One region of the Bacteroides sp. HF-4919 genome, then DNA from elsewhere that is predicted to be linked to it. Evidence: riboswitches for the same ligand, from Rfam matches in the RefSeq annotation. Region 1 holds a riboswitch; each other region holds the start of a gene.
The links. A riboswitch is a leader RNA that binds a small molecule or an ion and turns the genes downstream of it on or off. The one in region 1 is predicted to bind cobalamin.
Positions count from the first base shown of each region.

Region 2: another riboswitch for cobalamin. It lies ahead of KO473_RS07305 (cysteine-rich CWC family protein); the one in region 1 lies ahead of KO473_RS01215 (ribonucleoside-diphosphate reductase subunit alpha).
Region 3: another riboswitch for cobalamin. It lies ahead of accC (acetyl-CoA carboxylase biotin carboxylase subunit); the one in region 1 lies ahead of KO473_RS01215 (ribonucleoside-diphosphate reductase subunit alpha).

Region 1 is NZ_JAHKNF010000001.1:266,831-277,337, forward strand. Features, by position in the region: gene KO473_RS01195 (hypothetical protein) at 1-117, opposite strand, end outside; gene KO473_RS01200 (hypothetical protein) at 277-588, shown strand; gene KO473_RS23300 (hypothetical protein) at 715-906, shown strand; gene KO473_RS01210 (ribonucleotide-diphosphate reductase subunit beta) at 1,276-2,325, opposite strand; gene KO473_RS01215 (ribonucleoside-diphosphate reductase subunit alpha) at 2,345-4,861, opposite strand; cobalamin riboswitch at 4,922-5,141, opposite strand; gene KO473_RS01220 (SLBB domain-containing protein) at 5,482-7,758, opposite strand; gene KO473_RS01225 (hypothetical protein) at 7,839-8,762, opposite strand; gene KO473_RS01230 (fibronectin type III domain-containing protein) at 8,790-9,890, opposite strand; gene KO473_RS01235 (DUF4856 domain-containing protein) at 9,899-10,507, opposite strand, start outside.
Region 2 is NZ_JAHKNF010000003.1:278,592-289,098, reverse strand. Features, by position in the region: gene KO473_RS07340 (ATP-binding protein) at 1-472, opposite strand, end outside; gene KO473_RS07335 (cob(I)yrinic acid a,c-diamide adenosyltransferase) at 509-1,081, opposite strand; gene KO473_RS07330 (cobyrinate a,c-diamide synthase) at 1,081-2,415, opposite strand; gene KO473_RS07325 (DUF6064 family protein) at 2,487-3,221, opposite strand; gene KO473_RS07320 (threonine/serine exporter family protein) at 3,255-3,740, opposite strand; gene KO473_RS07315 (threonine/serine exporter family protein) at 3,737-4,504, opposite strand; gene KO473_RS07310 (putative transporter) at 4,625-6,313, opposite strand; gene KO473_RS07305 (cysteine-rich CWC family protein) at 6,326-6,547, opposite strand; cobalamin riboswitch at 6,612-6,821, opposite strand; cobalamin riboswitch at 7,575-7,818, shown strand; gene KO473_RS07300 (hypothetical protein) at 7,872-9,587, shown strand; gene KO473_RS07295 (TonB-dependent siderophore receptor) at 9,616-10,507, shown strand, end outside.
Region 3 is NZ_JAHKNF010000004.1:313,429-323,935, forward strand. Features, by position in the region: gene KO473_RS09430 (acyl-CoA carboxylase subunit beta) at 1-150, opposite strand, end outside; gene KO473_RS09435 (acetyl-CoA carboxylase biotin carboxyl carrier protein subunit) at 168-668, opposite strand; gene accC (acetyl-CoA carboxylase biotin carboxylase subunit) at 675-2,189, opposite strand; cobalamin riboswitch at 2,328-2,542, opposite strand; gene KO473_RS09445 (cation:proton antiporter) at 2,722-4,980, shown strand; gene KO473_RS09450 (peroxiredoxin) at 5,732-6,943, shown strand; gene pncB (nicotinate phosphoribosyltransferase) at 6,967-8,133, opposite strand; gene KO473_RS09460 (hypothetical protein) at 8,232-9,209, opposite strand; gene KO473_RS09465 (TetR/AcrR family transcriptional regulator) at 9,326-9,928, opposite strand; gene KO473_RS09470 (SDR family NAD(P)-dependent oxidoreductase) at 10,069-10,507, opposite strand, start outside.

The DNA.
Region 1 (10,507 bases):
AATCACTTGCCGCAAAGAGTCTTTTTGATGTTGTAGGCTATTTTGTGCTAAAACAGGTAAGGTAAAACATAAAAGGCTTCCCCATAAAATAGTTATCAGACTGGTTTTATATTTCATATTGGTTGTGTGTTTACGTAAGTTCTTGATTTATAATTCTTCAAAAATACAAAAAATATCATCAGGTGGAACAAACATGAAAGAATTTATAATAAATCACCAAATTATGCCACAAGCAGCCACTTTAGTGCCACTTGGTGCCACGCTATTCAGGTTCCATTGAATTACAGACACTTGCATCTACTTTCGCCCCGCATTACGATAGATGCAAGTTACATAAAACAAATTACAATGAAAGAAAATCAGAATGAAGAAGAAGTATTACTCATGGCCGACAAGGACGACGACAGCAAACTCAAAGCAGTGGACAAGTCCGCTGCAAAGGAAGGGATATGGCGCTTGTTGCTGCCCTCAATGGAAACTACCGTATTCCCGTCTCCTTTCCGGATACGACGGACGTGTTTACCGACATGCTGGGATATCCCGAAGACAACAGGATCTCATCGACCTGTACAAGATCAATCCGAATGATTATCCGATACTGGTGCAGGAGCAGAAATCTCCCACCGCAACGGAATAACAGTCGTTTACCGGTTCCTCCCCCGGACAATCCGAAGCAGGGGAACAAGTCCGCAACCGTTGGGCTTTGAGAACCGCATGGATTGGGAACAACTCGCCCGTCTGGGCTTCACGTCGGATTGTTTAGTGGAATATTCTATTATAACAGTGGCTACAGCCTCGCCTGTTTCGCCTTTGGCGCAGCAGAGCATTTGCTATAGTCTTTACCAACTTCAGGATCAACTGGATTGTGGGCACACAGTCCTGCGAGTTCGGGATGAATCGGAATAGCTTGATTATCTTTTTTTCTGCCACCAGAGTAATTACCGGAACCGGAGCGTAGTGCAGCGATGCAGTCCGTTGAAGGAGGTGGTTTCTTTGATGATGGCATTTATATTGATGGCAGTTCCGGGAAGTGTTGTATTACCGCAGGATCTACGTTATGAAAAAAACTGCTTGAAGGAAGACTACACCGGAATTCAAACCATAAATTTGGTCGGGGTTCCGGTGTTTTGTCTTCTACGGAGAGTTACTATCCTTTCTTATCTTCTGCCCTGTCTTCTGCGGCAGAACCAGGTTCGGAAGCGAATGGAAAATCATCGAAATGGAAACTTTTGTGAGGAGTGAAGTGAAAGATTATATCTTTCATTTATGTACCAATTACAAATCATCTTCCAATGCTGTACTTTTTGCATAAGCAGTACTCTTAGCCTCAAAGAAATCAGTCTTTACCATATTGGCATTGGAATATTGTGATACCCAACGCATGCTTTCGGGTTCTTTTAAATTGTCTTCATACAATGGAGTAAATCCAAGACTGGTCCAGCGGAGGTTTCCTAAATAACGAATGTAGTCTTCTATCATTTTCTTATTCAATCCCTGGATCTCGTCACCTATCACATATTGCCCCCATTCTATTTCCTGTTTCACTCCTTCACGCATCATCGCTTCGTATACTTTCACCCTATCAGAAGTAAACAATTCCGGCTCTTCCTTCTTCAATTCCAGAATGATATTACGAAACAGCCAAAGATGGGTATTTTCATCCCGATTGATATAACGGATTTCCTGAGCAGATCCAGACATCTTTCCGTTACGACTCAGGTTATAGAAAAACATGAAGCCACTGTAAAAATAAATACCCTCCAGTATATAATTGGCTATCAATGTTTTCATCAACGTAAAGCTGTCCTGGCTTTCCTGAAATTCATTATAGCAATTACCTATAAAAGTGTTTCTTTTTAATAGATGCTCATCTGTTTTCCATTGATACAGAATGTCATTGCGCTCCTCCGGACTACATATAGAGTCCAGCATATAACTGTAACTTTGGCTATGGACGCACTCTTGAAAGGCTTGAATATGCAGGCAGAGATTGACTTCATTTGCTGTAATGTATTCACTGATAGTAGGCAGATTGTTACTTTGCAGGGAGTCAAGGAAAACAAGGAAGCTCAATATCTTGTCATAAGCTGTCCGTTCTGCCTTATCCAGATGTGGATAATCCTTTGTATCCTGAGTAAGATTGATTTCTTCGGGTATCCAGAAATTATTCATGGCCTGACGATACCAGTCACTCACCCATTTGTAATGCATATTGTTGAAATCATTCAAATTAGTTGTATTCCCGCCAATCATTTTTCTGAGACGGAGTTCGGTATCACCCTCGGGATTGAAGAGGGCATTCTTCTTTAATTTCTTTATTTCCATATTTATTATTTAATGTTAGTCAGGATGCACAACTTTCACATTCTTCCACTTCCAGCGATTTACTGCGTACATAGTACACTGTCTTCACTCCGCATTCCCATGCCAACAGATAAAGGTTTAATACCTGTCTCATGGTAAAATCATTGGTGATATACAAATTCAAGCTTTGTGCCTGATCAATATGCAATTGCCGGATACCCGCAGCACGTATGCTCCATGTCTGGTCTATCCGGTAAGCTCCCTTATACAACCAATACGTCTTATCAGACAATGACGGAGCCACTCGCGGAAGCATGGCACCCTTCTTTTCTTCAAGAAAAAAACGTTTCATGACCGGATCTGTTCCGGCTGTTGTTCCGGCAATGATACTAGTGCTGCTGGTAGGAGCAATAGCCAGAAGATAAGCATTTCTCATGCCATCTGCCGCAACTTTGGCCGCCAAATCTTTCCATTGAGGAGAATCATAACCACGTTTCGCAAAATAAGCTCCGGTTTGCCAGTCACTTCCTTCGAAATAAACATATCTTCCTTTTTCCTTAGCAAGCCCGGTACTTGCTTCGATGGCGGCATAATTGATACACTCAAATACTTTATCAATGAAATCAAGATGCTCCACGCTTTCCCAACGGATACCGCGCAATGCAAGTGCATGATGGTAACCGCTCACCCCTAAACCGATGCTACGGTACCGATGGTTTGTTATCCGGGCAAAAGGGATAGGATAGAAATTCAAATCAATCACATTGTCGAGCGCACGTACTACAACAGCTATTTTTTCTTTCATCTGCCGTTCATCCTCCAATGGAAGATGTCCAAGCGACAAGCTGGCAAGGTTACAAACGACAAAGTCACCGGGACGGACGGTATTGACTACAACCGTATCACCACCTTCCGTACGGACCTCAGTGGAAACTGTTTCAATGGATGACATATTCTGAGCTATTTCCGTACATAGGTTAGAACAATAAATAATCCCCCGATGCGAATTAGGATTAGCCCTATTCACTGTATCCCGGTTGAATGTGAAAGGCGTCCCTGTCTCTACGGCAGAGCGTAGTATCAACCGGACAATATCTTTGATGTTCAGAACCCGCTTAGAGAGAAGGGGATCGTTTACACAATCCAAGTATTTTTGCTCCCACTCTTCTCCATAATAATCCTCCAGGCAATACCCTTTGACATTCATAATTTCGTTGGGGCAGAACAAGTACCATTGCTGATTCAGGTCTTCCTTTGCCATACGCCAGAACAAATCAGGATAGCATACGGCAGGAAAGATATCATGTGCCTTCATCCGGTCGTCTCCATTATTGGTGCGGAGTTGCAGGAATTCGGGCAAATCTTTGTGCCAGACATCCAGATATACTGCTACAGCTCCCTGACGCATACCCAGTTGGTCGACAGCTACGGCAGTGTCATTTACCAGTTTCATCCAGCGTATTACTCCGCCTGCCACTCCCTTAAACCCTCGTATATTTCCTCCTGCCGCACGCACCTTACCAAAATACATTCCCATTCCTCCGCCAAACTTACTGACCATGGCAAAATTATCGATACTGCGATAAATCCCCTCCAGGCTATCGGGCACTGTATCAATAAAGCAACTGGATAACTGGTGATAAGGCTTGCGGGCATTGGACAGTGTAGGGGTTGCCATGGTTACTTCTAACCGACTCAGCATATCATAGAACTTCTTTACCCACTGCAATCTATCACACTTTTCGGACATACCCAAATGAAGCGCAATCCCCAAATACATTTCTTGTACCGATTCCATTGGTTCATGTGAGTGCGTACGGATAAGATAACGTTTCGCGAGAAGATCCAATCCCGAATAATTGAAAAGTTTATCACGTTCGGGACACATAAACCCGGCAGCCACTTCTATTTCTCGTGGAGAATAAGCGCTCAGGATATAGTCACCATACAAACCTTCATCCGTCAAATAGCGCAGCTTGTCATAAAAAGAATAAATACCGGCAATTTCTGCCTGTACCTTTAACTTCTGCGTCAACTGAAAATTAAACAAACGGGCAGCAATAAATTCCCAGTCAGGCGCCTCTTGCGTAGTAAGCTCTACGGCAGCCTTAATAAGAGTCGTCAACCTCTCTTCAACTGTCATATCGGTTTTGCAGAGGTTTACAAACTTCTCTGCCAGGATCACCAAACTATATTCATTGGCAACAAAATCCTTTTGAATATCTTTCAATGTGTCAGCCAACGCTTCAGAACCTATACTACTGACAATATGGTTAAAAGCTTTTCTCCGTTCCGTACGTTGCCAACGATAAAGTATATAGTTTTTAGCTTCGGCATAAAAGCCATGTTCCATCAAACCACGTTCTACCTCATCTTGAATCTGTTCCACGCTACGGTGTACTTCATCACACAAAAAGAGTTCTACTTCATCTACAATTGTGTAAACGGTTTCGTCCGGTACTTCTCTTCCGGTACTGGCAAAACTCTTCCGTATCGCAACGGCTATCTTTTCTCTATTATATGGTTCCGTAGCCCCATTCCTCTTGATTATTTGCATGAAATGTTCTTGAAATGAATTATTTTATCGTTTCGCACTGTTTCCCTACCCCCCGAGTAGAAACAGCCTTTGATGAATGGCAGGTCTTCTGACTGACTCCTCCTTTCCGATGCCTTCCCACACTTCTCCTCATCTACTTGGGCAATGCAGTGGCAATAAGTTTAGTATCGGTAAGTCTACCGGAGTTTCACAGCAGCGGGACTGTTCGGGATTTACACCCGATTCCCTTTTAATCACTTATGCAGAAAAGCATAAGTGAACCAATTCGCCACAAAATAACGAAAGACTTCAGTAATATACAAATAATTCCGTAGTTAAAAAAAGTTGCCATAAGATGTATTATGCACAGATTATCCATCCTAACTGAGAAGGCAATTAAAGTTCATCTCAGTAGCCGAGATGTATATCTCAGCAGCCAAGATGCACATCTTAGCACGCGAGATATACATCTTAGTGCGCAAGATGGAAAAAATTACGTATACCGTTAATTTGTTTTAGGCTGATTGTCCCTTTTCTTTGTTACTGACTGACATTTTTTCCACTAACTCTGTTATAAGTTGCCTCCTTATTTAATCTTAAGGGTACAAAAAGCTGTCGGATTACTCTTTTTATTATGAACATTACTTTGTCATACCAACCATAGCAGCCACCATTGCGGCAATAGAGGCGATGGAAGTATTCATCCCTGTAACGTCCGCCGCCACAGTTTTTTTCCTGCCCTTTTTGCTTGGCACTATTATTTCACATCCGGGTTCAATTGCATTGCCCATTCTCCTTTTCAGACGAGAAACCATACCATTCATATATATTACATAAACACGCCGCTTCAGTGCCCGGTTTCCAAATCCACCTGCCTGCTCAATGTAATAACTAAGACTGCTCCCCTTCTGATAAAGTATCGTATTAGGATACATCACAGCTCCATTGATTGTTACCGTGCTGACATATTTAGGAACGAAAAGTACATCTCCTTCGCGCAAAACCATATCTTCGTCAGAGCCTGGATTTACCAATGCTTTCTCAAGTTCTATGCCTACCGGATAAGTGGAAGAGGCTTCCAAAGTAACCGGAGATACAGAAGCCTTTTCACTTCCTCTGACCGACAAACGTAGCACATCCTTTTTCTGACGCATTTCATCCGCCGTCATTCTGCGTATCAGACGCGCTCCTTTTACATAAGCTTCTTTCGATAGTCCGCCGGCTCTTGCTATCAGACTACTCAGCCTCTCATTACTTTGGATTAATGTATAATTACCGGTGAAGGCCACTTCGCCTTCAACTGTTACATTGGCCTGTTTACGATATCCCGGACTTCGGCGAATGAAAACGATATCATAGGGTTCCAGTTCAAATCCTTTATCCTCCCCCATCACCAGCCCGTTTTTAAGTTCAACCGTAAAGCTTTTTCCGATAACAGTGGAAGATGATATACTCTTAGGATCTCTAATCCGCCGCGAGACATCGATCCGGACCATAGAAGCAGATTCCAGCAATCCTCCCGCTTTTACAATCAAATCCTGTATGGACGTATTTTTAACATAAGGGAAATCTCCCGGATTCCTTATATCACCATAGATAGATAAAGTACCTTCTTTCTCAATGTCTTTCACACTCGAGATATAAAGAACATCATTTTTCTGTAAACGTAGGTCGGAGACTGCGCCAGCCATCATTCTTTTCAAATCGACCGGGATCATTTCATGTGTTAGGTCTTCATGCTCACGTCTCAACAAAGCCCTGTTGAGAAAAGCATCTCCCCGAAGTCCTTCTGCTCTGCCGATCAACTGCCTGACAGTTCCCGTGATACTATCGTCCAATTGATATACGCCGGCACGGTACACAGCACCACGAACTTCAACTTTGTTTGAGAAACGTTGCAATACCGCCTCAACAGACAATTCATCACCGTCGGTCAAAACAAAAGATTGGTAATCATCCTGCCCTACATTGTATATCTGTTTCTCTTTCCCATTCAGACGAAACAGACGTATCGCGTCCCGGTAAGCATCTCCCGTGAAACCTCCCGCATAGCTGAGCAGAGTTGTTATGGTTTCTCCTTTTTTCATTTCATACGCCATCGGACGTTTGACTTTTCCGGAAATACTAACCAAATTCTCATAAGGAGGAATCAAAATGACATCGCCTTCCGATAAACGGATGTCGTCCGTCAACTTTCCTTTCATAATGTAATCATATACATCAATGCAAGCGACCTCTTTTCCACCTCTCACAACACGAATATCACGTAAACTTCCAATACCACTGACCCCACCGGCACGATACAAGGCATGGAATACCGATGCAAATGCCGACAAGCGGTAAGTACCCGGTACCTGTACTTCACCCATGACATTGATCATGATGGTACGGATTCCCCCTAATGATAACTTGATATGAACCGATTTTCCGGAAATAGCGGCATAAATCTTACTGAATTCACGTCTTAAGCTCCGTTCGGCATCCTGTATACTCATTCCATCCAGAAAGATGGGACCTATACCTGCCACGTGAATAGTACCTTCAGGAGAAATAATTTCTCTGACTGTATTTTCGGAAGTGCCCCACACATCGATAATCAATTCGTCTCCGGACCCTAACACATAATTTTCAGGGGTAGGGATATCCAGATTAGGTTCAAAAGATAAATTCCGGTCAGTAAATATATTGCGTCCAAAAACTGCAACCTGCTTACCACGGATTATAAAATCCTCTTTTCTATGTTGCCTTGCCCTGCTCCCGCCCGCCAATAGAATGAACAGGGCAAATAACAATGCTCCCTTATCATTCACCCTGCCGGATATCTTATCAATCAGACAGCTTACTTTTTTTGTGACGCAAGAAAGCGACTGACAAGAAAAACCCACAGCAACGGTTTGCAACAATATTTCTATACTCATAAAACACAGTTATTAATTAATCATGTAGATTCTAACACAAATAATGAATCCCATAAATTAACACAATCCACATCCATATTTCACTTCTGATAAGGAAGCAGAAACTTGAAACCTCTCCCCCGCAACATGACTTCAGACTCACGCACTTCTTCTACAAACAACCGATGTATCCCTTCTGTTATTTGCGGTTTTTGGGATTCATAACGAAGAATATTCAGATCAACAGAATCACCCTGTATGGGGTTCACAATGGGAGCTAATTTTATATAAGAACTACTATAAGTCACTCCTCCCCCTCCATAAGGACGGGCGCTGTTTGCAATCCACGTACCTACTCCTTTTCTTTTGACTACCATTTTATTATTCAAAATCAAATAATATGAACTTGCATTGGTACTATACCAACCCGAAGTCTCCAGTTCTCCTTCCGGTCTCACTTTAATATGGATGATTTTCTTCTCTTTTGCATCTTCAGAAATAGCGATAACTTGGGCTTCTCCCTCATATTTGGGATTTATCTCAAGCATCCCGGTAGAGCCGTCCCATTTGATATCCATGATATCCGCCGGGTCGTTCTCTTCCAATTTGGTCAGTTCCCCTCCTCCGAAGATACTTACGTATTTACTTTTAAATCCGGGAAGGAACTGAACCGTTGAATGGCTCACTTCCAAGTCGGGAAAGACCACGCTGATTTTCAGCCTTGCACGCTTGTCATGCGAAATGATAGTGGCAAACGTTTCACCTTCCAACAGACCTTTTACCTTAAGCGTGTCCATACTTATATAGGCAGTAGCTATCTGTGCGTTTTCTACGTTAACTATATATTTCCCGTTTCCGCCTGAGAGAAGGAGTCTTTTTTCCGTTTGTTTATTCAACAACAATTCTTCGACACTCTTCTCTTTTCCTATCCGGATATCGGGAAGTTCTTCTTTTTGTTTTTCACATGCAAAAAAGCAAATAAGGCAAAAAATGATACACAATTGGGTTATTACATTCTTTATCATTGGTTTATTTCCTATTTAATTGTATTTTTATTCTTGAATCTTTTCTACACCCAGTTGGGGATATAAAATCTCCCATTCACGACCTTCTCCCTCATCAATATAGATTTCCAGTCGAAACTGTTTGTAAAATCCTCCGAACTCCGGGAACTCTAAAGTATCATCTTTGGGGTTAACTGTCATTCCGTTCAATTTATAAGAGATTCTCGCATCAGGATTGGCCAGTTCATTATAATAGAGCTTTAGGAAACGCCCCTTGCAACTCCCGTCAGGAGTGATAGTACGCAGGTAAGGAATCCGATCTTCAGAGTTTTCTGCTTTACTCATTCCTTCCGTCACTCCTTTTCGTTCGGCATATGGTGAAAACTCGTTACCCTTTACTGCTCTTACTTTAACGTGGTGCTCACTTCCCGGTTTAAGTTTTGTCTTCATATATGAATTTCCGGATGTGGTTGTTTCGGTTTTGCCATCAAACATAACTTCCCATCGCATTTCTTCATCCATGACTTTATTCCAAGAGATCTCCATTTCGCTCTGATACGCTTTTATACTCAGATTGCGGGGAGCTTTCGGGACGGAAGATATGTCCGGTCCGGTCCCTTTGGGCACTATCGACATATCGTCGAACAGCATATAGCCCTCCTGATAAACCCGAAGTGTTTTTATGCCCATCCCCATACTATAAACATTTTTCGGAATTGTTACGACACCCTCCGCTTTTTTCCATTCATCTTTAACTGTTCTTACCGAAAGTATTTTCTCTCTACTTTTTACCCTTCCATCATCATACCACAATAAAGTTACTGCTATTTCAGTGTTTTTTATATTCGTTTTGTACCAGAAAGAGAATGCATATTGTTTTCCCCCTTCTACCGGTGTAGGTTGAGCCAAATAGATAGATCCTCCGTTGAGCCATATCTTAAGTGCATATGTACCCGGACTCTCGGGACGCCTCTCCTGTACTTGTTCCGGACTAAAGTCGCTTGCTATACGCCAGCCAATGGGCTGTCCCCCATCTCTCCACTCTTCATATCCTCCATTGGGAATGATATTTTCTTTTTGAGCTTTGACTTGGATTGTTGCCGACATGAATATAATTATCGGTAAAAGCAGTTTATGTATCTTTCTCATTTTTCTCCTTATTTTTTAATGTCTTCCAATGAAACTCCAAATATTTTTCCAATGCGAGTTGCCAAATTATATAACGCCCCTTCAGTTTGCTCTCTTCCCAATAAGCGCTCTTTATCCCATAAACCATCGTTCTTCTCCAGTTCATGCAATAAGTTTCCGGTTTCTTCGTTTGTAATGAATGGCTTTCCTTGCGTATTACGTGCAAATTGTGCAGCATAGATCAACCCGTAAGCTTGGGAGAGCAGGCGGAATGCACGTCTGGGATTCTCTTTTAGATTGGCAAATGTATTAGGGCCGACAAGCAGATTCATAGCTCTTGCGGCAACCACCCGCGAAAGCTCTTGTCTGATGGTATCGGCCTGTAGCCTCATTTCATCATATCGGGAAGTCTCCATAAAGGTCCGTCCTTTTACAAATGAGCGGAAGATGCGTAAGTGACAGTCTTTTAGGGCAGGTAAGCCATCGGCCTGAGCCAATGTTTTCCAGAAGCTGTAATATCCATAAGCCAGATCCCAATGATGCTCTAACTCTGTATAGTTATGACCGGGTAAGAGTTGTGTCAGGTCGTTTCGGACAAGTATCTCGTTATTTCCCAATATTTCCTCACCCAGATGTAT
Region 2 (10,507 bases), on a different contig from region 1:
TATTATATAGCTCGAGACCGACCGGAATATGATTGAATATATCATGAAACAGCTTCTCGCTACGTTGACTCCATACACACTGATCACCTTCTGCCGCCGGATTCTCTATCCGTTGACTATATCCGGTAACAATCAGTTGCCCTTGTTCATTTTCCTCTTCCATGCTCAGTGCACAATGCATCCAGAAGATGTTACCGTGGTTGGAAGATACGGGAAAGGTCTGTTCGAATACTCCTTTTTGGGGAATGGACATGAATTCGTCCGTGATGCGTTTACGATAGTCCCGGCGTACGGTGGACATTAATTCGTCTATGCTCAACAATTCACTGCTGACTTCCAGCGCCTTAAGCAGGGTTTCCGCAATAAGGCATTGTCCTGTGTTAAAGTTCACTTCCCACCATCCGATTTGTGCATCGGCACAAATCTTATTCAGTTTGGCTACATTGTCCAAAGGAGTTTTGCTAATCATTATGTTTGCTTTGTTTTGACAGAATTTGGGATAGGCCCCTTATTTTTTCTTTGTCTTATATGCGAACGACTGCCAGCGCTCTTCCGGCCAGTCCTGTTGTTGCATGTCATAGCGTGCCATAACAAAAAACAGGTCGGACAAGCGGTTAATAAAGCTCAGGATTTCTTCCGGGACGGCATCTTGCCGGTTCAAAGTCCAAAGACGGCGTTCTGCTCTTCGGGCAACTGTGCGGGCAAACTGCAATTGGGCAGAAACCGGTGTGCCTCCGGGCAGCAGGAAATAACCATTCTCTTTCAGCTCGGCCGTCATCGCATCCATTTCCTGCTCACAGAAGGTTGCCAGATGAGGTGATAGACTGTTCGGGTTCTTGTCGCGAATGGCCGACGGGGTCGCTACATGACTCATAACCACCATCAACTCCTGCTGGAGGGTATGCAGCAACCTTTGCCAATCATGTGTTTGCGGAAGCAATGAACGGATGATGCCGATCACCGCATTCAATTCATCGATGGTTCCGTTTGCTTCAATCCGGATATCGTCTTTTTCTACCCGTTCTCCACCATGAATACCGGTTGTTCCCCGGTCGCCGGTCCGTGTATAGATTCGTTTCATTATTCAAATAATTTAAGTAAATCAATCTCTCCCCAGTATAGATGCGTGTAACTGGCTATCACGTTTTTGTATCGGAACACAGGTGTACCGACAGGTATTCCCTTGGCATTGTATGCCTGAGTGACAGACTCCGGCAGTTCTTCCGTCTTCGGTTCGAATTGCGTATAGTGGAACTCGTGGCCGCGAAGATGCTGTCCGTTATAATCGAAAGACCGATACCCCAACGTCAAACGCCTATCAGCTTTACGGCTTGAAATATAGAAAGGAAATACCCCTGTTTGCGGTCCGGTCGCAATCCCCGGATGTTCCGGCCGGTCGAAGAGAATACCTTTAGAAAGGTAAATCATCCCTCCGCATTCGGCAAGCACGCGCCCGCCCGCCTCTACATAGTTACGGACAGACTGCATTCTTCGCCAAGCCCGACTCAGCCGGGTATGACATTTCTCCGGATAGCCTCCGGGAAGATAGAGCAGATCGGTTCCTTTCGGCAACGGACGATTGTGTTCAGGATTGAAAAAGGTAACGGTTCCCAAACGGCGAAGTATATCCAGATGTTCCTGATAGATGAAAGAAAAAGACTCTGCACTGCATGCCACGGATATTTTTAAATCTCCTTGTCGGAAAGTATCCGGAGTAGAAGGTATGGGGGCAGGAAGCATTGTCTCTTCAAGCAGGCGGGTATAGTCGATGTGTGTTTCCATTAAGGCGGTCAACTCCTCAAGTGCATCCGTCCCTCCCGAACGGCTGAAGTCCAACCCCAAGTAACGGGATTCCTGCACCAGATTCTCCCGCTTAGGCAAATATCCTAAACAGGAAATACCCAATTCGCTACATACTTCCTGTAGCATTTCGTAATGACGGGGAGACCCTACACGGTTAAAGATAACTCCCGCTATTCTTATCTCAGGACGGAAATGAAGGAAACCCGAAAGCAGAGGAGCCATCGAGTAGGCCGCCGACTTGGCATCGACTACCAATACGACGGGTAAATTCAGCAAGCGGGCTATTTCGGCCGAAGAACCCCGGTCACGGTCATATCCGTCATACATGCCCATCATCCCCTCCACAATACAGGCATCGGCCCCTGTGGCATAGCGGGCATAAAGTTCCCCCACATGCTCTGCCGAAGCCATAAAGGTATCCAGGTTAATGGAAGGACGCCCGCAAACTGCCGTATGATATTTGGTATCGATATAGTCGGGCCCGCACTTGAAAGGTTGTACTTTCAACCCTTTCTTTATCAATAGTGCCATTAATCCGCGACTGACCGTTGTCTTTCCGCTGCCCGAAGAAGGGGCTGCTATCAGAAACTGAGAAATCATCCTATACTCCATATTGTCAGTTTTTATCCTGCAAAGATACGGATATTTCTCTCTAAGGGTATATCTTTGTCTGTAAAAATGCGCTATGGCTGCTGGGTCGGCACCAGTTCCAGAAACATGGTCGTGGTCAGTAAAATCCCGATAGATACGCAGACAAGAATAAGTAACCAATTAATATATTTTGCTTTAGGCTTGGTATCGGCATGCAGATTGTTGAGGAAATACTCCCGGAAAAAGAGGTATAATGCGGGAATCGTTGCACTGGCCAGCAGAAAATCTTCCGGAATATTAAAGAAGTAAGTTTTCGACAAACCGATAAGAGACCAATGGCACAGGAACAATACCAGAAACATATTCACTTTGCGCGAGAATAACAGAAGCAGACCGATGGTGAAAACGGTTACCGAGCAAGGCATCACCGGCGATGTAATGCCGGGAAAAGCAAGTCCCCTTGCGACAGACACCAAAGGATATACGAATGGCAAAGCCAACAGCACGTACGAAAGCATATCGTATTTATGCGTACGCTCAAAAGTGGTATATCCGGTGACGGCATCCCACACCCATATCGTAGCCATAACAATCCAAAACACAGCCAATGCCCCGTTATAGCTGCGCTCGTCACAACAGATGGCATAGTATGCGATGGCAATCCACAAATACAGAAAAATCATATACAGTTTCATGCCCATCTTCACCCATGGACGGGGATTCTTTATTAGCATCACTGTCAGCAGCAAGCCGGCAACAATGATCAGCAACTGATAGATCCAGGTAGCAGAATTATAATACGCAATAGTTTTCCAGAATATCTCCATAAAATATAGATTCTTATTAAACAGATTAATTTATTAATGCCGCGTCAGGGAAAATGCTTTGTGAGGAAACAGGAACATGGGGAAAGTGGCTCCCACCGCCAACATAAAGATAACGGTACAGGTCACCAGTCCGTTGGCAAAGAATGTCTCCATGTATTTACCCAGCCGCTCCGGCTCGTTCATTGTTTGCAGACTCATAATCAGTGAAAACACCATGTTATAAGCAAACTTACCCGGAATCATCGGAAGCAATGCCGGTATATAGAGTACGGTCATCGGGCAATATACTTTCTGCCCGAGCCACAAGCTGCCGAAACCGATAATCAATGCTCCGAACAAAGAAGCCGTAGCAATATCCACCCCCAGAAAAGTCATCAGGCAATAACGGCAGGCATGTCCGGCAGCCGCAAGTAACGCAATCATCTTGAAAGCCCGCAACGGCGGATCGGATATAGCCCCAAAACCAATACCCGCAATTGCGGCAAAAAATCCATCGGAAAGAATATCTAAAGCTATCATATCAAACTGTTTTTAACCATTAACAATGTAAACGAAAGACCTATCGCAATGCTGACAATCAGCAGGGCAGCCTCCGTCAACCGGGCAAATCCCGTGAGGATATATCCTTCTACAATATCGATCACACCATTGATCAGCGGCACGCCCGGTACCAGATAAAGCACGCTGGTTGCAAGGGCTATCTCAGAGGTAGTGTCAAAAATAAGTGCTGTCGACGCACATAATGACGCAACAAAAGCGGAAACAATAAAAATGATATAATGATTTATTTTCTTCTTCTGCATCTGTTGCTTCAGGAAAAGTCCCGTGATAGTAGCCGAAAAGACAATGCTCATAGAAATGATATCACCACCAAACAACTTACAGAACGAAGCATTGGCGAATCCAACCAGCAAAAGCACAAACAACGGATCTATTTTCGGTGCCGATATAATTTTATTGAACTTGTCCGCCATCTCGTGTAAAGGCAGATGTTTGTCATAAACCTCCCAACTCAAAGCACTCAATTCAGAGTTGTGTTCAAAACTGATCGGATGGGCAGGAATATCAATTACTTCGTTACAGGCCTCACCCGTTTCGTTATCAATAATGGTCAGGATAATGTTTTTATGAAAAACACTCAACTTCACATCCACCCCATAGGCTTCTCCGATACGCTTCGAGTTACGGATGACACGTGAGGTGTGCACACCTGCTCCCATCAGATGGGCCGAATATCCGGCAATGAACTTGGATATGGAAATCAAAGATTCATTTGTAGTCATAATGCTCACTTTTTTAAATCGGGCGCAAAAGTACAAAAAAGATAGGAAAGAAAGACATGATGCAACCTTTCATTTTATCCAAATCTTGTTTCGCACCGCGTAATGTTGTTATTTCTAAAGTTAACCTAATGCCAAAATAAGGATTTGTGCAGTAAGTACCCGCAGGAACATGGTCAATGGATAAACCGTGGCATAACCAACCGCAGGCGCATCGCACGAAGTCAGGTCATTACAATAAGCCAATGCCGGCGGATTGGTGGTCGATCCGGCCAGCACACCGATCAACGTGTAATAATTTAACTTAAAGACACAACGTCCGATGATTCCTGCCAATAACAGAGGAAGCACAGTGATAATGATGCCATAACCAATCCACACATAGCCTCCCTCATAAATAATTGTTTCTACAAACCCTCTGCCGGCTCCCAGTCCCACACAAGCCAGAAAAAGTGATATGCCGATTTCGCGAATCATCAGATTAGCACTCATTGTAGTGTAGGTAATCAGTTTATACTGCGGTCCAAAACGGCTGATAAGGATGGATACAATCAATGGTCCTCCTGCTAATCCCAGCTTGACAGGCTGAGGAATGCCGGGAAACATAAAAGGAAGACTCCCTAAAATACATCCTAAAGCAATACCCAGAAAAATAGGAATCAGATTGGGATGGTTCAGCCGTTTCATCGAATTACCCAATACTTTCTCAGCGTGGCTTACTGCTAACTCACTCCCCACAATGGTAACACGATCTCCCATTTGTAACTGTAGTTGCGGGGCGGCTACTAAATCAACTCCCGAACGATTGACACGAGTGACACTGGCACCAAAATTATTGCGGATCTTTAGCTGTGAAAGTGTTTTGCCGTTCAATTCTGGTTTAGTTATCAAAATACGGCGGGACACTAACTCCTTATTCAACTGCTCCCATTCCATATCAATCGGTTTACCAAAAAAAGCTGTGATAGCCTCCATATCTATTGGAGTGGCAATCACCAATATTTTATCCTGCAGGTGCAATACCGTATCAGAGTTGACCAGCTCCGTCTCTTTCTTTCCGTCATGGTGACGGATACGTGATACAACGAAATTGCGGTTTACCAACGGACGTATTTCTTTGATTCTTTTCCCTTCCAAGGCTTCATTTCTGACTTCCAGAGAAACAGGCCGGACAGTTAGTTCCTGTAGATGTCCCAACCCCTGCTCTGCGTGGGCTTCCTCTTGTTTTGTATTAATATGAAGAAGATATTTTAGTCCCAGCAAAGACAAAATACACCCTACCACTCCCAACGGATACGCCACGGCATATCCCAAAGCGATCTCCGGGGCATCAATTCCATTCAAATCACTATTTGCCTGTTGAGCCGCACCCAGTCCGGGAGTATTGGTTACCGCCCCTGAAAGGATGCCCACCATGGTCGTTATAGGTATACCTGTTATAAGATGTATGGAAACCGTAATAATGACTCCCGCGAAAACAACCGTCATAGCCAATACATTCAGTGTAAAACCTCCTTTCTTGAAAGCGGAAAAGAACCCTGGTCCCACTTGTAAACCAATGGAATAAACAAACAGAATCAGTCCGAATTCCTTCAGAAAATGAAGTAAGTGCTCGTCCAGGTTCAAATTAAAATGCCCGAATACAATGCCGACAAATAAAATCCAGGTGACTCCCAAAGAAATACCTGCCACTTTTATTTTAGCCAACATGATACCAAATGCAATGACAAGCGACAAAATAAGTACGGAGTGTGCCACTCCTCCACCCCATAGGTTGGGGTAACCTTCAAAAAGATTTCTTAAAAGTTCCATAGTATAATATAGTTAGATTCGTTCAATACTTAGCTTTCCGGAAGATGTGTCGTCCTTCACGCTATGTGCAATGTCCTCCAAGCATGAATGACACAAACAGTCTGTGTAATTTTCTTTAATATAAGCGTATTGGAATGCGTCCAGTTTTACACTTGCACAATGACACAACCTTATATTGTCATGCCGGCACTCAAAAGCAGCACCACAACGAGGACATACCTTTTTCATCGGCATACCACCTTTCCATCTTTTTTGAAGTTAATCTTTTTTCGTACTGCTTTCCTAATCCCACGAGTAAAAACAGCCTTTGATGAATGGCAGGTCTTCTGACTTACTCCTTATCCTGAAGCCTTCCCGATGTTTCAAATCCGACACCAGTGGCAAAAGATGTTTCCAAGATATATAAACGGAGCTTCACAGCAGCGGGACTGTTTGGGACTTACACCCAATTCCCTTTTAATCCGAATGACGAGAATCTTCATCCGAAACCAATTCGGAACAAAGATAAAGAAAAAAACAGAGCGGGGAAGAATAATCAATAAGAAATGTAAAATACAATCCCATTCAGCATCTTCCATCATTGACATTTTGACATTCTGTCATCTTGTATTTTCTATGTGGCTTGTAGCACATTTTTCGGAGTCTGTCCCAGGCTTCTCCGGAAAAAGCGCCGTATTTACAATTCTCCAAAAACAAAAGAACATTCGTGAACATATCTTCTAAGCAAATTAAAATGTATCCACTGTATTTTGTAGCATAAAGAATATAAATAACTAATATTACAATCCAAACGATTAATCCGGCCGAGCATCGAGACGAAGTCAATCAGCATAAGAAACAGAGCTTTTAGTGCCTCTTTTTAGAGTGTTAACCTCACCCGGATACAATGTTAACTTCCTCTGAACGCAATGTTAACTTCCTCCGAGTACGATGTTAACTTCATATAAAGACAATATTAACTTCCTAAAGGCAAGAAATCGATCATCTCTGATCATCCAAAGTATATTTAATCACAAAACAGTCCGGATATCGTATACTAATGCCATATTTATGCGGACTACTTTTCTATTTCACACATATAGAATTCTTCCCTTGTTTTAAAAACAGAGTAAATCCCTTCTTTCTGCTACAAATAAGCAGTAAACCGCGTCCTTTTGACTGAAAGACATCCGCCTTTCCCAATATAAAAGGCTTCACTTCTCCGATATACCTATAAATAAGTATATTCTTTAATTTATTTCTATATAAACTAATAAATGTATATCTTTGCCCCCGCTTAGGTGATGCAGTCGAAACATTCCGTTCGATGCATAAAAGGGAATCCGGTGAGAATCCGGAACAGTGCCCGCTACTGTGATCCTTTTTTTGTAAATATTCAATATTTGCAAAGAAAAAAATGAAAAGCATTCTGCATATATACCACTGTCTAAACTGAAAAATTATGATGGGAAGGTAGCTTTTTAAAAAGGATAGTCAGGAAACCTGCCTAAGTAAATATAGTCAATAGTGTTATCTCGGGGTCAGGATAGCCTTTTATTAACTCTTTTCTACTTAACTTATGAATAAGAAAAGCTTAAACTCTTTTTTAAAAGAGAGTTTTTGTACTTTATGTAAGAACATGAAGTACAAAAAGTCATCCATTGTAGTAAATGACATTTTATTCAAAACTACTAATCTGTTTATCTTATGTTTTTTATTTATTACATGTTTTATAAGTTGCCAAGATGAACAACTTATTCTTGAATCACCGGTATCCACACGTTCAATTCCAACTCCTACTTTTGATTGGGAAAATGCAGATTGGATGCCAACACCAAGTGGGCAAAGTCGCATACCAAGTCCTTGGGTAGGACAAGGAAGCATTGCATCAATTTATGGTATGGATGTGATTAATGACAGGAAATCCTCAGATGGATGGGTATTATTATATAATACATTCGAAACCAAAGCTTCCGGTCCACTAGTTAATCCCTACTTTATACTTTATAATAAATACCGTGGAATCATGCGTATTTTTCTTTATACTACAACTCAATTTATCTCACCATCGACCTATCTTCAAGATGGGATTTCAATCATCTCTAATCATAAATCATCTCTACTCAATTTTATGGGAGAAGCTATAGTAGATGGAAGTAAAAACAAAGAAACTTACTCACAAATGCAACCAGCTCCAGATGACGGTTCACTTCCATTGGCATCTAACAAATGGTATATGATGCAATATGAATTAGCATATGATGAACAAATAGCACAATTACCTTATAACTCAATTCAGTTAAACTGGTATATGAATTATTATAATGTTGAAAAGATTGATCTAAATGGGGACTTCGTTGGAACAATTAAAAGTGCTATAGGTTCATCATCTGGGAATAACATTTTTTCAGGATTAGGAAATGTAGGCAAAGTAACAGGAACAGGTATCTTAGCAGGCATTGGAGATAATTTTTTATATAAAAACACCATAAATGAAGAGACTGGAGAGAATAAGTTAGGTTTGCCCAAAAGTATATTCAAATCTGCGGTAAAAGGTATTAAAAGTGCTATTTCCAAAAGTTCTAGTGATCTTCCTGGCGCCATTATAGGTGCCTTTAGTGCAATGTTTAGTAGTGGAAATGGAGAGAGTAAGTTAATCAACTTAAATATAGATGCTAAAATTACATTAGAAGGTACTGCTAAAAGTAGTGGTTCATTTCCTGGTAGTCCTATATCCTTTTGGATTCCAGGAACCTCTATACCATCTTCTGCAACAGGATATATACCTTATTATCAAGAATCATTAGGTGTATTTAATTTTATAGGAAAGCCCAAAATAGAAGTCACAGGGAAGGGAGAATACATTTACTATGATTATTTTGACGAAACTCCTGTTTGGGCTACATTAAACTTCCCCAAACTAGATCTTTCACAGTATATAAGAATTAATCCAACCTTAAAAAATATAGCAGATATACAAATAAGAGAAGCAAATTTTTTACTTGTTCCATATGTCGTTAAAGACTACTCAGATATGAATGTAGTATCAGTAACATGTGATAGTATAGGGGAAGGGTACATTAATACCTACACAACGAAATACTATGTAAACCCGACTGAAATCTTTTATAGATTTGAAGATGGTCCAAGTCCAGAATCAGCCTTTGATTTTTATGCTCGGATAATTCTTGATGTTAAGCCATATAATGGTAGTCCCACAATCACGATAGAAAAATTATTTTTATTAGAACAAGATTTTTCTAAAGTAAATGTAACAATGCGTAATTATCACTGATAATAATTCATAATATATATACAATAAAATGAGAAACAAAAGATGCTTACTGACCATTCTCTTGGGAGGATGTGCAGCGGTGGGTGCGTTTGCACAGCAACACGCAACAGGCAAAGACAAAGAGATGACTGTGGACCTGAACCCTGTAGTTGTGACAGGTACCGGTACACACCAAAGACTGAAAAACACACCGGCTCCGGTGGAAGTAGTAACTGCCAACGAAATAAAGAAAGCCGGTATCACAGACTTTCAGCAGGCAATGACCATGCTCGTTCCTTCCCTTTCATTCTCTACCAACTCAATGGGTTCTTACCTGATGATGAACGGCCTCTCTAACAAATATGTACTTATACTGATTAATGGCCGAAAACTGACAGGAGACATATCCAATAACATCGACCTTTCGCGCATCGACATGAGCCGCGTGAAACGCATCGAGGTGCTTGACGGCGCAGGTTCATCACTTTATGGTTCTGATGCCATTGCAGGTGTAATCAACATCATCACCAATGAACCGAAAGAACTGATGCAGGTGACTTCTACCACCCGATATGAAGATCATCGCCAACTGACACAAATGGTAAATGCGGACATCGCTACCGAAAAGTTCGGTTCGTATACCTCCTACAAACATGAACAAAGCGCAGGGTGGAGAAACAGTGACTTAGCATACGTAACAGATAGTAAAACAGGAGCAGTATCAACTATTCCCACCGTATCGCCTACATCCAATGGCTTCCACTCAAATTTAGTAAATCAAAAGTTCACTTTCCAACCGACTGAGAAGCTCTCTTTCTATGCTAATGGAGGTTACTACTGGAAATTAACAGATCGCCCTGTATACGATAAAAGTATCGACGGAGGTTCTAAATATGACTTGCATTACGAATCATATAACTTCGGTGTAGGCGGACGCTATA
Region 3 (10,507 bases), on a different contig from region 1:
TGTTCCCTTGTCCAGTAACATATCGATGCGTTCGCGGGCAGTCATCTTTCCGCTCGCATGTTGTATTTCAATCTTGGCAGCGCCTCCGCCTTGGGAAGCGATACGGTCACGCTCTTCGAACGTGGCATAGGCTTTATTTACTTCTTCCATTGTCTTTCTATTATTCGTTATTCTAACGTTATCAGCGTCTGGTCTCCGGCGATATTATCACCTTCCTGTACCAGAATCTCTTTAATCCGGCAGTCCGAAGTCACCTTGTAGTTACTCTGCATCTTCATCGCTTCGATGACGATGACAGTTTCTCCGGCTTTCATCTCCTGTCCCACACTGACGGGGATTTTCACTACCTTGCCCGGCATGGGCGAAATGATGCGGTCGTTCTGTGTTTCTTCACCTTTCTTGCGCATCCGCAGATATTTTGCCTGACTGTCCACAATCTCGACGTTGAAACTACTGTAGTGTGTATTCACTTTGTAACTCTTTCCGTTCTCTTTGCGAATCAGTTGGGCGTTGGAGCTTCGCCCATCCATCAGGATGTTGCAATTCCCGTTCTCTGCCATGACAACGTCCGCTTCGAACGTTTTTCCGTCGATGGTGAGTACCACTTTGTTATCTTCTTTGCTGACCAGTTCTATCTCGGCCACGCGATTTCCTATATGTATTTCCATACTCTTCTATATTCTTAATACCCCTTTGTGCAATCCGAATTCTTTCCATTTGCTGATCGGGCGGTTGTCCGCAGCCAGTCCGCTGTTATTCTCCTCCAGGTTCATCAGGTAATCCATGTAAGCGGCAATCAGTGCGATGTTCTCTGCACGTTCGCTGGTACGGGTGATGCAGTGTTGGAGCACTTCTCCGTTTTTGCTGATGAATCCCGTATCGTAATGTCCTTCCACAAAGTCGGGAGTATCCATGATGGCGCGCAGGTAACTGATGTTGTTCTTTACTCCTGTCAGTTTATATTCGTGAAGCACACGGCGCATCCGTTCGATGGCGTATTCGCGTGTGGTTGCCCATACAATCAGTTTGCCGATCATTGGGTCATAATAAATCGGAATCTCGTAACCTTCGTATACATAGCTGTCGATGCGCACCCCGATGCCGTTTGGCTCCGTAATCTGCTTGATGACACCCGGGCTGGGCATGAAGTTCATTTCTGTATCTTCTGCGCAGATGCGGCATTCGATGGCATGTCCGCGTTGCTGGATATCTTCCTGTTTCAGTTGCAACACCTGTCCTTCGGCCACTTTAATCTGCTCTTTCACTAAATCTACGCCGACTACCTCTTCGGTAATCGGATGTTCCACTTGCAGGCGCGTGTTCATTTCCAGGAAGTAATAGTTGCGGTGCTTGTCCACCAGAAATTCGATGGTTCCCGCTCCGACATAGTTCACGGCTTTGGCGGCGGCCACTGCTTTTTCTCCCATATCCCGGCGTAGTTCAGGAGTGACGAACACCGAAGGGCTCTCTTCCACAATCTTCTGGTTGCGGCGTTGCACCGAACATTCACGTTCGCACAGATGAATCACGTTGCCATGCTTGTCGCCCAGAATCTGGAACTCGATGTGATGCGGTTCTTCTACAAATTTCTCCAGGTAAACTGTGTCGTCGCCGAATGACGAAAGTGATTCGCTCTTGGCGGTTGTGTAGGCCTCTTCCACTTCATCTGCACGATGAATCAGCCGCATACCCTTTCCGCCACCTCCCATCGAGGCTTTCAGCATTACCGGATAACCGATTTGATTGCAGAGTTCTACCGCTTCTTCAAGGCTCTTCAGGTTTTCTTGAGTACCCGGAACCACCGGTACACCGGCTTCTATCATCTTGATACGTGCCGAAATCTTATCTCCCATCGCCTCCATGGTTTCCGGGTCCGGACCGATGAAGATGATCCCCTCTTCACGACAACGACGGGCAAAGGTTGCATTTTCGGACAAGAACCCGTATCCCGGGTGGATAGCGTCTGCGCGGCACGACTTTGCCACTTCGATAATCTTTTCTATATTCAGATAACTCTCTTTCGATGCTGCTGGGCCGATGCAGTAAGCTTCGTCGGCATAGAGCACATGCTTCGCTGTTCGGTCCGCTTCCGAGAAAACGGCAATGCTCGTTATTTCCATCTCCCGGCAGGAGCGCATCACCCTCACGGCTATTTCGCCGCGGTTGGCGACTAAGATTCTTTTAATCATATTCATTTCTCAATTAAATGGAATACACATATTCATGCTTTCCACCCTGCGGACATGAGTCCACCCGATGAAAACACAGTATTTCTACGATTTGGGGCTTAACAACGATGCTTTCTTTCCTAACCCACGAGGTAAAAAAGCTCTTATTCATTGAATGGCAGGTCTTCTGACTGACTCTACATCTTATCGGACCTTCCCGACGTTTCCTTTTCCGTCAGTGGTTTGTAATTGGTTTATTGATAAGATGTTATACAGAGCTTCACAGCAGCGGGACTGTCCGGGATTTACACCCGATTCCCTTTTAATCTTCGTCCGTTGACCACGGATTCCGAACCAATTCGGGGACAAATATAGAGAAATATTGGATAGAGTGGATACTTTTTGCACGAAAAGTTCAATTTTGTGCAATGACCAACGGCGCTTTGTTTCAAAATAAATGTCATATAGACGAAACACAAATAGACTGTCGATTGTTCTTTTTTACAAATAAAAGAGCATAAACGGAATGAATTACTAACGAAATATACATGCCATGTCACACTTACCTACCTTAATTGCCGACCTTGCCCTAATACTGATGTCCGCAAGTATCATTACCCTTTTGTTCAAATGGTTGAAACAACCCTTGGTACTGGGATATATCGTCGCAGGATTATTGGCGGGACCTTACGTGCAGATTTTCCCGACTGTAGGTGATATTGAGAACATCAATATCTGGGCTGAGATAGGAGTTGTTTTTTTACTTTTCGCCCTTGGGTTGGAGTTTAGTTTTAAGAAATTAATAAATGTCGGGTCAGCTGCCTTTATCACGGCAACCACCGAAGTTATCAGCATGTTGCTGATCGGTTATATGGTAGGACATCTGTTAGGCTGGAGCACAATGAATTCTATTTTTCTGGGAGGTATGTTGTCTATGTCGTCAACAACGATTATTATCAAAGCGTTTGATGATCTCGGCTTACGTAACCAACGCTTCACGGGTGTTGTATTCGGGACATTGGTAGTTGAAGATCTGATCGCTATCCTGATGATGGTCATCCTTTCTACAATGGCAGTGAGTAAGGAGTTTGTAGGTGAAGAGTTGTTGATGAGTGTGTTGAAGGTTGTTTTCTTTCTGATCCTATGGTTCCTGATTGGGATATTTATCCTTCCGTTCTTTTTGAAAAAAGCAAAACGGCTGATGAATAACGAAACCTTACTGATCGTTTCGCTGGGACTTTGTCTGGGAATGGTTGTGTTGGCTACCCGTACAGGATTCTCGGCTGCACTGGGTGCTTTCATTATGGGATCTATCCTTGCCGAGACGGTTGAGGCCGAACACATAGAACATATCATCCAGCCGGTGAAAGATCTTTTCGGAGCTATTTTCTTTGTCTCTGTCGGTATGTTGGTCAATCCGGCTGTCTTGGTGCAGTATGGCTGGCCGGTGGTCATCATTACTTTGGTAACTCTTGTGGGTAAATCCATATTTTCTTCATTGGGAGTTTTATTATCCGGTGAACCGTTGAAGGTTTCCGTCAAGTCAGGATTCAGCCTTGCCCAGATAGGAGAGTTCGCTTTCATTATCGCAGGGCTGGGGGCTTCACTCAAAGTACTGGATAGTTTTATCCCTCCGATTATTGTTGCGGTATCGGTGATTACTACATTCACAACTCCTTATTTCATCCGGTTGGCAAATCCGTTGGCCGAATGGCTTTATAAAATACTTCCGCCTAAAACCAGGGAAAGTCTGGACCGCTATGCTTCCGGTAAGAAGACGGTCAATCATGACAGCGATTGGAAGCGGTTGTTGAAGACGATTGTCGGAAGAGTGATTATCTATAGTGTTCTTCTCACGGCGATTTGGTTATTGTCTGTGCAAACCGTTTATCCCACGATAAACGAGATGTTCGATGCTCCCGGGCGATGGGTAAACATAGGGATGTGTCTGGTCACACTTCTGTTGATGACACCTTTCCTGTGGGCACTTGTTTCAGATAAGTATAATTCCCCGGATGTATTTTTAAAGTTGTGGAATGATGATAATTACAATCACGGACGGTTGGTCGCGCTGATTTTGTTTCGTGTGTCGGTTGCCGTCTTTTTCATTGCAGGGGTCGTTATCAGTTACTTCAGCCTCAATTATGGGATAGGCATTGTGATAGCCGTTGCCGTATTGGCATTGATTCTTATTTTCAGGGAGAACCTCACGCAATATTCGCATCTGGAAACACACTTCCTGACCAATCTGAACGGAAGGGAAGAAGCTGCCCGCAAACGTTATCCTCTGAAAAGTCGTTTTAACAGTGAGTTTAATGACAAAGATGTTGAGCTGACTTCCGTTTGGGTGTCTCCTTATTCGTCTTATATCGGTCAGTCATTGGATGAACTCCCTTTCAGGCGGGAGTTTGGTGTCAATATAGTAAGTATTGTCAGAGGGGAGCGGAGAATATACATTCCACAAAGTTCCGAACGAATTTATCCGCAGGATAAGTTAGTAGTGGTCGGAACAGGCGGACAGCTGCAAGAGTTCCGGACGGAACTTGAGAACAGACAGGATTTGCCGGATGAAAAGAACATAAAACAAGATGTGACGCTTCATTCATTCACGGTAGATGAAGATTTTCCGTTTCTGAACAAAAGCATTGCCCAGTCCCGGTTAGGAAAAAGATATGATAGTCTCGTCGTAGCCCTTGAACGAGAGGGTGAATTGGTTCCGGTGAATCAGGCTATAGTTTTCCAATTGGGAGATTTGGTTTGGGTGGTAGGAGACAGGGAGAAGATCAGGCAGTTTTTGGTGCGGAAGAAGTAAGAGTGGTAAAGAGCAGAGGAAAGGAAAACGGCTGAGGCGAAAATTTGCATTTTGACAGATACACAATGAAGTATCATTCTGTATTTTCAATACGGTCTGTATTCGTTTCTTTCCGGCCTCGTTTGCGACTGCTTCCGAAAAGACTCTTATTTTCCCATCAGACAGAATCAAAATGATGTGATTTTACCTTTTTATCAAGCATATGGTTGGTGATCCTTGTTTTTAGACATCTTCTGTCGTTGTAGGTCGGATTGAACCTTTAAAATGATAGTTGACACATATCCCTTCTGAAGCCTCCGATAATTTCAGGAAACTTGTATTTTACGCCTTCTTTTGCGTTATTAACTTCTTTCGGACAAAAGATTAGCTTCTTCCGAGCAAAAGGCTAACTTCTTTTCGGGAAAACACTTACTTCTTTTTGGAAAAGAGTAAGGTCTTTTGTTATATGAAATAGCATATTTACTCAATATGATGCAACTTTCTGTATGTAAATGTCATATCTATGCGTTGTATTCTTCTGCTGCACCGGTTTTTAATATAAAGTGTGTTGTTCAAAAAGGGAAAATAGTTTCTTTTTGATGTTAAAATAGAGATATATGCATCTGTTTGTTTTTAGGCTTTTAAAACTCTGACTTTCTATGAAAAGTTAGTAGATACTATAATATTATTATTAAGTATAAAAGTTAAGATGCCGGTTGTTGATTTCTACTTTCATTGGCTATATTTGTGTATGTCTAAAATATAAAGTACTATGAAGTCCATTTTATTATCTGTTATTTCATTCTTATTAGTCATGAATGTCTGTGGTAAGAATGATGTGGATATGAGAACTTATTTGAAAAAAGTTCTAAGTAATCTTGATAAGGTAGAATCAGCTTCTTACCATGAACAATCTCAGTCCTGGCAACCCGGTGATACGGCTGCTATAACTAATTCTTTTCGGTTTATTAAAGAATACACTAATCCTTCTGATTCGACTATCGGTGCAAGTTATGTGGCTCTTAACGCCAAAGATACGACGCGATTTGAATTTGGTTATGATGGAAAAGTGAAAATGATAAGTTTTCATGAGCATAAAGGGATTATGATCGATGATTTCACGACCAGAAAACTTCCTTTCAGGTTGGTGGGTCCTCCGTTTTTCTGTTACAGCCGGAATATCATCGGATATGCTTTGAGTACGGGGGATAGCATCACAACCGAATGGAAGGATTTAGGAGAAGCGTATTACTTCAAGTTGGTGATACATGAAGACAGACAGGTTGAATTTTTTGGAAAAGCGTACTACATACCGAAACCTCCTTTTGACTTAGGGGACCCGACCTCGATTTACGAACTGTGGATTAATAAATCGGATGATTTGCCTTATAAAGTCCGCAGGGAAATGTCGCATCAGATTTCTGCCAATATATGTTCGGATGTAGTGTTGAATCAATTGTCAATGGCCGATTTTAACTTATATGATTATTTGCCTCAAGACTATGAAATCCGCAAGTATGGTGAGAAAGGAAAGACTACCCAACTTTCGGCAAGAGAACTTATAGGGAAGAAAGCTCCCGACTGGATGTTGAAAGATATGTACGAGAATCCGGTGTCGTTATCTAATCTTAAGAGTAAAGTGCTTTTAGTGAATCTGACCGGTATCGGATGCGGTGCTTGTCATGCATCCATTCCCTTTCTGAACGGGCTGAAAGAGAAGTTCAATGCCGATGAATTTGAAGTGGTTTCTATAGAAACCTGGGGACGCAAACCTCATTCGCTGCGGACTTATGCGGATAAGAACCAGATAAACTATAGATTCCTATGTGGTGATGAAGGCATTGTCAAGTCATACCGGACATATGGCGCGGCACCTTTCTTCTTTATATTAGATCAGGACCGCGTGGTCAGAAAAGTCATTCAGGGATATGGAATGGAGAAAACCGATAAAGAGATAACGGACGCTATCAAAGCATTGTTATGATGAAATGTATTTGCGGTTGGAGTTTATTCCAGCCGCAAATCGTATAAACAGGCACGTACCTCTTCCGGGCTGCCGATATGTTTCCCTATGTCATCTGATAGCTTCACGCATTCGCGCCATTCTTGATTCAGGTTCATCTTGCACTGCGATAGCTTCATGACGATGTTTGATGGCTTGAATCCGGTATCATTAGTCAGGTTTGTGCCGATACCGAATGAACAGCGGATTTTTCCCCGGCAATACTCCTGAATGTCCAGTGCTTTGTCAAAGTCCAGTGCATTGCTGAATACGATTGTCTTGGTAGTCGAGTCAATGCCTAACTCTTTGTAACGGGCAGTCAATCGGTCGATAAACCTGAATTCATCGCCTGAGTCACATCTTACACCATCAAACAATTTGGCTTGTTTGCGACTCAGGTTGCTTAAAAAGATGGCAGATGTATAGGTGTCGGACAAGGCGATGCCGAGGTCCCCGTCGTATACATTTACCCAATTTTCAAGAGCCATGTAATTGGCGTGTTTATAACCGAATTGTGCTCCATGAAACATGAACCATTCATGCGGATGTGTACCCATGGGTTTCATGCCGTATTTCATGGCGAAATGGCAGTTGGAGGTGCCGATGCAATAGCGGGCTGTTTGTCTCAGGTGTCCGATGACTTGATCCTGCACGTCGAATGAGAAGCGTCTCCGTGTTCCGAATTCAGAGAAAAACAGTTGATGCTTGTTAGACAGTTCTGCCTTTTCGGATAGTTTACACAAGATATCTCCCATACTGGCGATATTGCCGGATGATTGATTCTTTATCTCGGAAACGATGGCAAGTAAAGGTACTTCATAAAGCGTTGCCTTATAAAGGTAATCACTGATCTCTATGTGGAGGTGTCGATCTTCGTCCAAACGGACTTCTATTTTTTCCGGTTGGAAACGGAAAGAAGAGAGCCATTCCCAATAGACTCTGGGGAGGAAACGGCAGTTCTTCACCATGTACTCCAGTTCTTCTCCAGTCAGTGCTACATGCGATAAGCGACTGATTTCAGTTTTCAGTCTTTCTACAAACTCGTCGCTGTATTCAGTTTCATCCCTGTCTTTGAAACTGAAAGTGCCCATCGCATACGGGAATAGTTTAATGTAAGCATACGAGGTAGTGAATTTGTAAAGGTCTGTATCGAGTATGGTACGAATAATCATTGGATTCTTTTAATTGGTAAAACGATATTTCAGATTTAAAATGTAGGGCGAAGATACTAACAATTGTCTAAAGGTTTAGGTTTTATAAAAGGAAGTTTTTAGGGTATCAGTACTTCATGAAGATTTTTTCTTGGCGAGTAGGGCATTGGACTGCTATATCCCATACGGAGTAAAACGCCCGGTATTTCAGTTTTTTTATTGTTTAGCAGTTCTCTTTGCATTTGTTCAGAGAGGATTTCCACTTCGCATGGTTGATTGATAAAAGCGGTGGACACACCGATTTCCGTTGTTTTCAGCAGAAGGCACTCTAAAGATCTTCCCAGATTAATCCAATCTTTCGGAGTATCTTTCTCGGTACAGAACAGCATGATGTGTGAAGACGATCGGAGCTTTTTTTCATCACTTTTATTTTGTATGTTGGGAGTCAGACAAGCATTCATGATGCGGCGAGATAACCATTGTGGTAAGTTAGGTGCACCAAAAACGGCATAACTTAAGCCATCTTTGGTCGATTCTGCATGCTTCTTATTGAACCTCATCCAGTTTTTCAACTCATTCTTGAAGTGGAAGTCGGTCATCTGGATTGTATTCCCCCTCAGAACATAGTAACGAACTTTGTCGAACTCAGGCGTTCCGATTTTCCAGCAATGGAGGTGTACTGTTGCTGCTTTCGGTATTGAAAGCAACTTGTGTATCATTTCTTCCGGAATCAGTTGTCCTGTATATATACTTCTGTTGGTTTGCCGCTTGCCAATTTGTATAATGATAGAAGAAGGGGTAATTACGCCTGCATTGGGCTGGAGTTTTACTGTGATATTCCCATTATCTGCAATGTTTACTTGGGCTGAATATCCTTTAGTTTGTGCAGCCAGGCACAAATTTTCAGTTGCACATCCCAGAGAGATGAACATTTCACGCTGGTTTCCATCCACAATTGATAGTGTTTTAGTTTTATCCGGATGAATCTCAATACCTGCTTCTACGATACGAAATAACCAAGGTTGGGTGTTATGTCCCGAAGGAGCTTTAGTGGCTTGTTCTATCATGAATAGATAGTCATCTGTTATTGTTTCCATAATTAATAGGTCGATCTGAGATCATTATTGCTGTATTCTATTATATCTTTATTGCATCCGTTGAGTAATATTGCCAGTATGCAAATTCCAAACGTTATCATCTTTTTCATTTTTTGTTATTGCTTTTCTAACCATAGGTCCACTAATATGTTGATTCCGTCTTCCAGTTCTTTCCAACCGCTCTCTTCCTGAAGTTTGAGACCATTGAAGGTAGAACAGTTTTCTTCCAGCAACGTGAGATAACTGATGGCTGCTGTAATGATAGTGGCAAGGGCTGCTATTTCTTTTTGCGGGTGTTTTGACAGTTTGCTTACAGCATCTATCAGCCAAATGCCTTTGGCTTCTCTTTTCTCGCGGAGGTCTTTTATAAAATTGTTGTCTGACGTGAGTTCCCATCTGTATAGCCGTTTCAAAGTGTAGCTTTTTCGCATTATTATGATTTGTTTCCGGAACATCTCTTTGATGAATTCACCAAGGTGGTTTTTATCCGGTAGTGCTCCGTCAAAGTTAATCCAATAATCATGTTGGCCGATATATGCTGCTATCAGACCTTCTAAAGAGTTGAAATAACGGTAGATCAACATTTTTGATACTCCGGCTTTTGCTGCTACTGCATTGATGCCTAATCCTTCGAAACCTTTCTCTTCGATTAATTCGTCTACTGCTTTGATGAGGATTAGCTCTGTTACCTGTCTGTTTTTGATAAACTCTTTTTCCATGGCTTTATATTATTGTTACTGATCGGTCACAAAAATATGTTTCTTATCGGTAACATCGAGAGGAAAAGAGAAATATTTTTCCCAAACAGCACTTTTCTACTGTTTGGGATATAATATGTTTGGGGTAAAAGGAGAATCTTTTATGCCAGGTTTACCGTTGGATTGTGTATGGTCAGCCCGCCGTCTACTACTATTGTTTGCCCGGTAATGTATCGCGCGTCTTCGGAAGCCAGAAAAGCAATTGTTGCGGCGATGTCTTGCGGTTCTCCTAAATATGGTGTCGCACATTGTCCGAGAAATACGTTCCGTATATCTTCATTCAGGTTGTTTAATGCTGCAGGTGTGAGAATCAGTCCCGGGGCTACAGCATTGCATCGTATGTTTTTCTTTCCTGTTTGTGTCGCAATGTATTTGGTCAGATTGATGACTCCTGCTTTGCTTGCTCCATAAAGAGTGCCGTTCGCATCAGCTGTAATTCCACTGACTGAGGCTACGTTCACAATATTGCCACCGCCATGTGCGTTCATTATGGGGATAACCAGTTGGGACAGGTACATGGTACAAGATAAATTAAGATGG